3 regions of the Bradyrhizobium sp. CIR48 genome follow, and region 2 is predicted to be linked to each of the others. Evidence: predicted binding sites of a transcription regulator. Region 2 holds the regulator's gene; each other region holds the start of a gene.
What was found. The regulator LexA, encoded in region 2, represses DNA repair genes until DNA is damaged. The targets are predictions, from matches to a motif close to TGTTCNNNNTGTGTTCNG.

Region 1 (2,269 bases), 110 kb from region 2:
CAGCGCCCGCGCCACGATCACGCTCATGGCGTAGTCGAGATAGGACTTCTTCATCTCCTCGAAGATGGAGACGGGGCGAATATCCGAGGGTTGCCCCGGCTGGTCGCCGGGCTTGTCGTCGTCGTCAGCCAAGGGGAAATCCGGTGAGGTTTTATCTGGGAATCATATAGCGCATCGAGCCCCTGATAACCACCCTTGCAGGCTTCAGGGAAGCGCTTTTTCCGCTTATTTTTCCAATAACTTACGGCCTTAATGGGGGCGTCTCGGGGGGACCCGGAACAGGCCCTCCGAAATCGCCTCTGGGACCTCGTCAATCGCGCGGCCAGCGCGCCCAGTCGAGGTGTTTGCCCCGGCGCAATCCGAGTTCAACCCAAACATGAAGCGGGCCCGGAAATCCCGAGCCCTTTCTGCCGATTAGTAAGGTTTGCTGACACGAAATGGGAAGCGCCGCTCAGCCGGCCAGCGCCCCCTCATCGTCCGGTCCGTGCTCAGAACGGGATATCGTCGTCCATGTCGCTGTTGCGGCCACCGCCCCCGGCGGCCACGGGACGGCGCGGCGCGCTGCTGACCGGACCAGAGGAGCCGAAATCGCCGCCCGGCTCGTCGCCGAAGCTGCCGCCTCCTCCGCCGCCGCCGCGGCCATCGAGCATCGTGAGCGTCGAATTGAAGCCCTGGAGCACGACCTCGGTCGAGTACTTCTCGACGCCGCTCTGGTCGGTCCATTTGCGGGTCTGGAGCGCGCCCTCGATGTAAACCTTCGCGCCCTTCTTCAGGTATTGCTCGGCGACCTTGCAGAGCCCTTCATTGAAGATCACGACGCGATGCCACTCGGTCTTTTCCTTGCGCTCGCCGCTGTTCTTGTCGCGCCAGGTCTCGGAGGTGGCGATGCTCAGATTCGCGATCGGCCGCCCGTCCTGGGTGCGGCGGATTTCAGGATCCTTGCCGAGATTTCCAACCAGAATGACCTTGTTGACGCTTCCCGCCATCGCCGCTCTCCACTCCGAATGCCACTGAATTTCCTAAGGCCGAGCGCGCTGCCCGCGTTCCTCTGCGCCCTGTTAAGGCGACCCTATACGCTTGCAGGGGCTGATCAGCCCATCACCCCCGAGGTTATCCCCACATATAGCACCGACCGGCGATCTGTTCCAGATTTGTTCCTCCAGAAATCGCCGCCAAATGTGGAGACGCGATGGCATCCAGATGGCGCTGCGATGGCAATCGGGATGGAACCAAATCGGGTTCCCGTGAACGGCAAAAACTACTTAACATTCATTAAGTTAGAGGTAGGTCGATTACATCCAACTGTTGCACTCCGGGCACGGACTCTGCCGCAGAATCGAGCTATCGTCGTGCCTGGAATTGATGCAATGGGCCTCGCGCCTGATCGTCCGCCTTGGGGAACTCAGAGAGGCGGACACGACTGGGGAGATTACAGTGAAGAAGATTTTGTTTGGCTTCGCCGGCGCGGTTGCGCTGACCCTCTCGGCTCCGGCCGGTGCTGCGGATCTCGCAGCGCGTCCCTATACAAAGGCGCCGGTCGCGCCCCCCGCTCCGATCTATACCTGGACCGGCTTCTACCTCGGTGTGCAGGGCGGCGGTGCCTGGGGCCGCAGCGACGAAACCTTCTTTGGCGGTCCGAATACGGCGCTCTTTGCGGGAAGTCAGAACTACGACACCACCGGCGGCTTTGTCGGTGGCGTGGTCGGCTACAACTGGCAGGCGGCCAACTGGGTGTTCGGCATCGAGGGCGACTATCATTGGGCTGACATCAACGGTCGTTCGGCCGAGATCAATGCCGGCCTCGGCGACACCTATTTCACGAGAATCCGCGGCTTCGGCGACATCAAGGGCCGTCTCGGCTACTCGACCGGCCCCGCTCTCTTCTTCGTCAGCGGCGGCGCTGCGGTCGGCGACATTCAGCATCGCTACGATGGCGTCCCCGGAAACGTCTTCATCCAGAACAACACCCGCTGGGGTTGGACCGTCGGCGCCGGCGCGGAATACATGTTCGCTCCGAACTGGTCGGCCAAGGTCGAATACAACTATATCGACTTCGGCAAGAGCACGATTCAGTACAGCCCCGTCGTGACCAACCGGTCCGAGTGGACCGATACCGTCCACACGGTCAAGGCAGGCGTGAACTATCACTTCAACTGGGGTGCGCAGGGCGTCGCGCGGTACTGATATCCCTCTGACATCATTGACGTCTAAGGCCGGCCTCGCGCCGGCCTTTTTCGTTTGGCGCGACGTGAAACGGAAGCAATAAGTC
Region 2 (2,269 bases):
GCCGCGATCGTGGGTCGGCACATCCGCCCCGCCGGCGTCGATTTCCGCGAGGGCGACGTTCTCCTGCGCAAGGGAACCCGTCTGACGGAGCGCGATCTCGCCCTCGCCGCCGGAATGAACCACCCGCAGCTCGCCGTTTGCCGCCGTCCGAAGGTCGCGATTCTCGCCACCGGCGACGAACTGGTGATGCCGGGCTCAACGCCCGGGCACGGCCAGATCGTCTATTCCAACGGCTATGCCCTGCACGCGCTCGCCCGCAGCGAAGGCGCCGAGACCATCGACCTCGGTGTCGCCGCCGATACGCTGGAGGCCACCACCGCCGGCATCCGCCGCGCGCGCGAAAGCGGCGCCGACATCCTGGTCACGACCGGAGGCGCATCGGTCGGCGACCACGATCTGGTCCAGCAGGCGCTCAAGGACGAAGGCATCGCGATGGCGTTCTGGAAGATCGCGATGCGGCCCGGCAAGCCGATGATGCACGGACGGTTAGGGGCAATGGGCGTCATCGGCCTGCCCGGCAATCCCGTGTCGTCCTACGTCTGCGCCTTCCTGTTCATGGTGCCGCTGATTCGCGCGCTGTCGGGCCGTTCGGTGATTCATCATCATCGCGAGCGCGTCGTGCTGGGCCGCGATCTCGGCGCCAACGACCAGCGCGAGGATTATCTGCGCGCGCGCCTGGAAAAGCGCGACGACGGCACGCTCGTTGCCCTTCCCGTCAGCCATCAGGACTCCTCTCTGCTTGCGAATCTTGCTGCAGCACAGGTACTTCTCGTGCGCGCACCGTTTGCGCCGAAGGCCGAGGCCGGCAGCCCCTGCGAGGTGTTGCGGCTCCCCGTCTGAACTGCGCGGCCACACGCATTCCGTGAGTTTCGTTCTGTTCACGGTAAATTAAGCAGTTGCGGAACACATATCGAACATATAGTGTCCGTTCATGATTTGTTTCGAGATGTAGCGGCTTATCGCTGAACTCATCGTCTCGGAATCGAACGACATCAACCGGGGGACTTTGTTCGAGATGTTAACGCGCAAACAATACGAGCTTCTGCGGTTCATCAGCGAGCGCTTGAAGGAAAGCGGCGTGCCGCCGTCCTTCGACGAGATGAAGGATGCGCTCGACCTACGCTCGAAGTCAGGCATCCACCGCCTGATCACCGCGCTCGAGGAGCGCGGCTTCATCCGCCGCCTGCCCAACCGCGCCCGGGCCATCGAAGTGATCAAGCTGCCGGAGCTCCAGGCTGCCGCCGGCAACCGACGCGGCTTCACGCCAAGCGTCATCGAGGGCAATCTCGGCAAGCTACGCGCGAGCTCCAGCCCGTCCGCGGACGAGGGCGAGCGACCCGTTGCGGTGCCCGTGATGGGCCGCATCGCGGCCGGTACTCCGATCGAGGCTTTGCAGACCCGCAGCCACACGATCAGCGTGCCGCCCGACATGCTCGGCTCCGGCGAGCATTACGCGCTCGAAGTGCGCGGTGATTCCATGGTCGAGGCCGGCATCCTCGACGGCGACATGGCGCTGATCCAGCGCAACGAGAGCGCCGATACCGGCGACATCGTGGTGGCACTGATCGACGACGAGGAAGCCACGCTCAAGCGCTTCCGCCGCCGCGGCGCCTCGATCGCGCTGGAGCCCGCCAATGCCGCTTATGAGGTGCGCATCCTGCCGCCGAACCGCGTGAAGATTCAGGGCAAGCTGATCGGGCTTTACCGCAAGTACTGATACCGGAAGTACTCGATACCGAAGTCTTTAGCGCCTCGCGCGCGCCTTCGATCGGCCTCGCCGATCAGAGATTGGAGCGGATAACGGTCCGCTCCGGCTGGATAGTCTTTCTGGTATCGCACAGATTGTCCGGCCCCTCCTCCTTGCGCGACATCCTCGGCAGGCCGCGCGACGCAACATCGCTTCGCGGCCTTTCGAGTTCGAGGGGGACGGCCCAAATGCGCAGCTCGTTTGAGTGCAACCGCAGCAACGCTGATCGCAACATCAGCATCGCAAGCCGTTGCTGCGCAAGCGCATCACTCCGCCGGTCGTTGACAGGCGCGGTTGTCGAGACGCGGCTGCCAAATGCACGGAAGCCGACTTTGTTCCTAACAAATTCGGAAAAGATGGAAAAGATAATGTGATCGGGGCTCGCGGATCCCAGCCGCAGATTTGCCTACAACCGAGCAGACCGTCACGTGCTTCCACTCTGGTAGGGGCCTGCGCCTCCGAAAGAGGTGCGGGTCGCTATCTCTGCATTGAGGAGCACCCGATGTGTGACTACAGCCTGCA
Region 3 (2,269 bases), on a different contig from region 2:
GTCTGAATCTGGTCGGCGGCATCGCGCATGCGCGCGTCCTTCATGATCTGCTGCATCACCTGGATCGCGAGCATCAAGAGCGAGGGCGACACCAGCACCACGCGGGCGCGATAGGCCTTCTGGATCACGTCGTCGAAACCGTCGTGGATCTCGGCGTAGACCGATTCCGACGGCACGAACATCAGCGCCATCTCCTGGGTCTCGCCGGTGACGAGATATTTTTCCGCGATGTCGCTGACATGCTTCATCACGTCGCCGCGCAGCCGCTGCGTGGCGACGCGCCGCTCCTCGTCGGTGCGGGCGTCGTGCAGCGCCGTCATCGCCTCCAGCGGAAACTTTGCGTCGATGCAGAGCGGGCGCTGGTCGGGCAGGAACACGACGCAGTCCGGCCGCTTTCCCGTCGAGAGCGTGAACTGGAACTCGTAGGCGCCCTTCGGCAGACCGTCCTGGACGATCGCCTCCATCCGCGCCTGGCCGAAGGCGCCGCGCGACTGCTTGTTGGCGAGCACGTCGCGCAGGGTCGTCACCTGGGTGGTGAGATCGGTGAGGTTCTTGTGGGCGCTGTCGATGATGCCGAGCCGCTCGTGCAGTGCGCGCAGGCTCTCCATGGTGTTGCGGGTCGAATGTTCCATCGACTGGCCGACGCGATGGGTCACCGAATCCAGCCGCTCGTTGACCGCGCGCGCCATCTCGGCCTGGCGTCCCGCCAGCGCCTGGGTCATGGCGTCGACCCGCCCTGAGGATTCGCTCTGGGCGCGCAGCACCTCGCTGAGGCGCTCCTCGAGCTCGTCGGCCCGGATCGCGTGCGCCATCGCCAGTTCCGCGCCGCGCCGGCCCGAGCGGGCGATCACGATGGCGATGACCACCAGGAGGATGAGGACGAGCGCGCCGAAGCCGATCAGCGCATCGATCGTGCGCACCGGCCAGTCGCCCAACATGAAAATGATCTCATTCATGCCGCCCTTCTGGCCGATTCGCTGGCTCCCGCGAACGAAGAGGGAACATTGACGGTTAATGGTCCCCTAATTTTCATGGTTAATGAAAAGCGAAGTTTTATGGTTAGCGGAGAGTTAACGGGGTTCCCGGCCGCATTGACCGCACCCGGCGCGGGGCTTAAATCGCGGCCATGGCCCTCAGAGAAATCATCATCCTGCCCGACAGGCAGCTGCGTCTGGTCTCCAAGCCGATCGAGAAGGTCACCTCGGAGATCCGCAAGCTTGCCGACGACATGTTCGAGACCATGTACGACGCGCCCGGCATTGGCCTCGCCGCGATCCAGATCGCGCAGCCGCTGCGGCTGATCACCATGGACCTCGCCAAGCGCGACGAGAACGGCGAGACCACGCCGCTTCCGCGCGTCTTCATCAACCCCGAGATCATCGCCTCGTCCGAGGAACTCTCGGTCTACGAGGAAGGCTGCCTCTCGATCCCCGAATACTACGAGGAGGTCGAGCGCCCTGCGAAGGTGCGCGTCCGCTTCACCGATCTCGACGGCAAGGTGCACGAGGAGGACGCAGAAGGCCTCTATGCCACCTGCATCCAGCACGAGATCGACCACCTCAACGGCGTCCTGTTCGTCGACTATCTGTCGAAGCTCAAGCGCGACCGCGTCATGAAGAAGTTCGAGAAAGCCGCCAAGCGCGCGGAGTGAGTTTTGGTGCTGCCCGCATTCCCCTGCGCTCCCTCCCCCCTTGTGGGGGAGGGCGGGGGAGAGGGGTAGCCCAGGCGGAAGTCTATCCGTCATCTGAATCGAGTGCGTGCCGCGAACGCTCGTGCCGAAAGAGCGCGTCGTGTGGCACCCCTCTCCCTAGCCCTCCCCCACAAGGGGGAGGGAACGCATCGAGTCCTTGTCATGCCCCTCCGCCTGATCTTCATGGGCACGCCCGATTTCTCCGTGCCGACGCTGCTCGAGCTGGTCGCGCACGGCCACGAGATCGTCGCCGTCTACACCCGCGCGCCGAAGCCCGGCGGGCGGCGCGGCCTGCAATTGCAGCCGACGCCGGTCGAGGAGGCCGCGCGAAAGCTCGGCATTCCCGTGCTGACGCCGAAGACGCTGAAGACCCAGGAAGCGCTCGACGAGTTCAGCGCGCTCGTTGCCGATGCCGCCGTGGTCGTCGCCTACGGCATGATCCTGCCGCAGGCGATCCTCGATGCGCCAAAACTCGGCTGCTACAATCTGCACGCCTCGCTGCTGCCGCGCTGGCGCGGCGCAGCGCCGATCAACCGTGCGATCATGGCTGATGATGCCGAGAGCGGCGTGATGGTGATG

Region 1: the regulator LexA is predicted to act here: its motif matches at 1,142-1,159, upstream of GGD66_RS04760 (single-stranded DNA-binding protein).
Region 3: the regulator LexA is predicted to act here: its motif matches at 987-1,004, upstream of GGD66_RS25590 (DNA recombination protein RmuC).

What each region holds. Positions count from the first base shown of each region.
Region 1 is NZ_JACIHG010000001.1:969,941-972,209, forward strand. It holds gene gyrA (DNA gyrase subunit A) at 1-132, opposite strand, end outside; gene GGD66_RS04760 (single-stranded DNA-binding protein) at 489-986, opposite strand; gene GGD66_RS04765 (outer membrane protein) at 1,435-2,184, shown strand.
Region 2 is NZ_JACIHG010000001.1:1,082,230-1,084,498, forward strand. It holds gene glp (gephyrin-like molybdotransferase Glp) at 1-840, shown strand, start outside; gene lexA (transcriptional repressor LexA) at 1,016-1,717, shown strand; gene GGD66_RS05305 (hypothetical protein) at 2,250-2,269, shown strand, end outside.
Region 3 is NZ_JACIHG010000008.1:365,876-368,144, reverse strand. It holds gene GGD66_RS25590 (DNA recombination protein RmuC) at 1-956, opposite strand, end outside; gene def (peptide deformylase) at 1,127-1,651, shown strand; gene fmt (methionyl-tRNA formyltransferase) at 1,853-2,269, shown strand, end outside.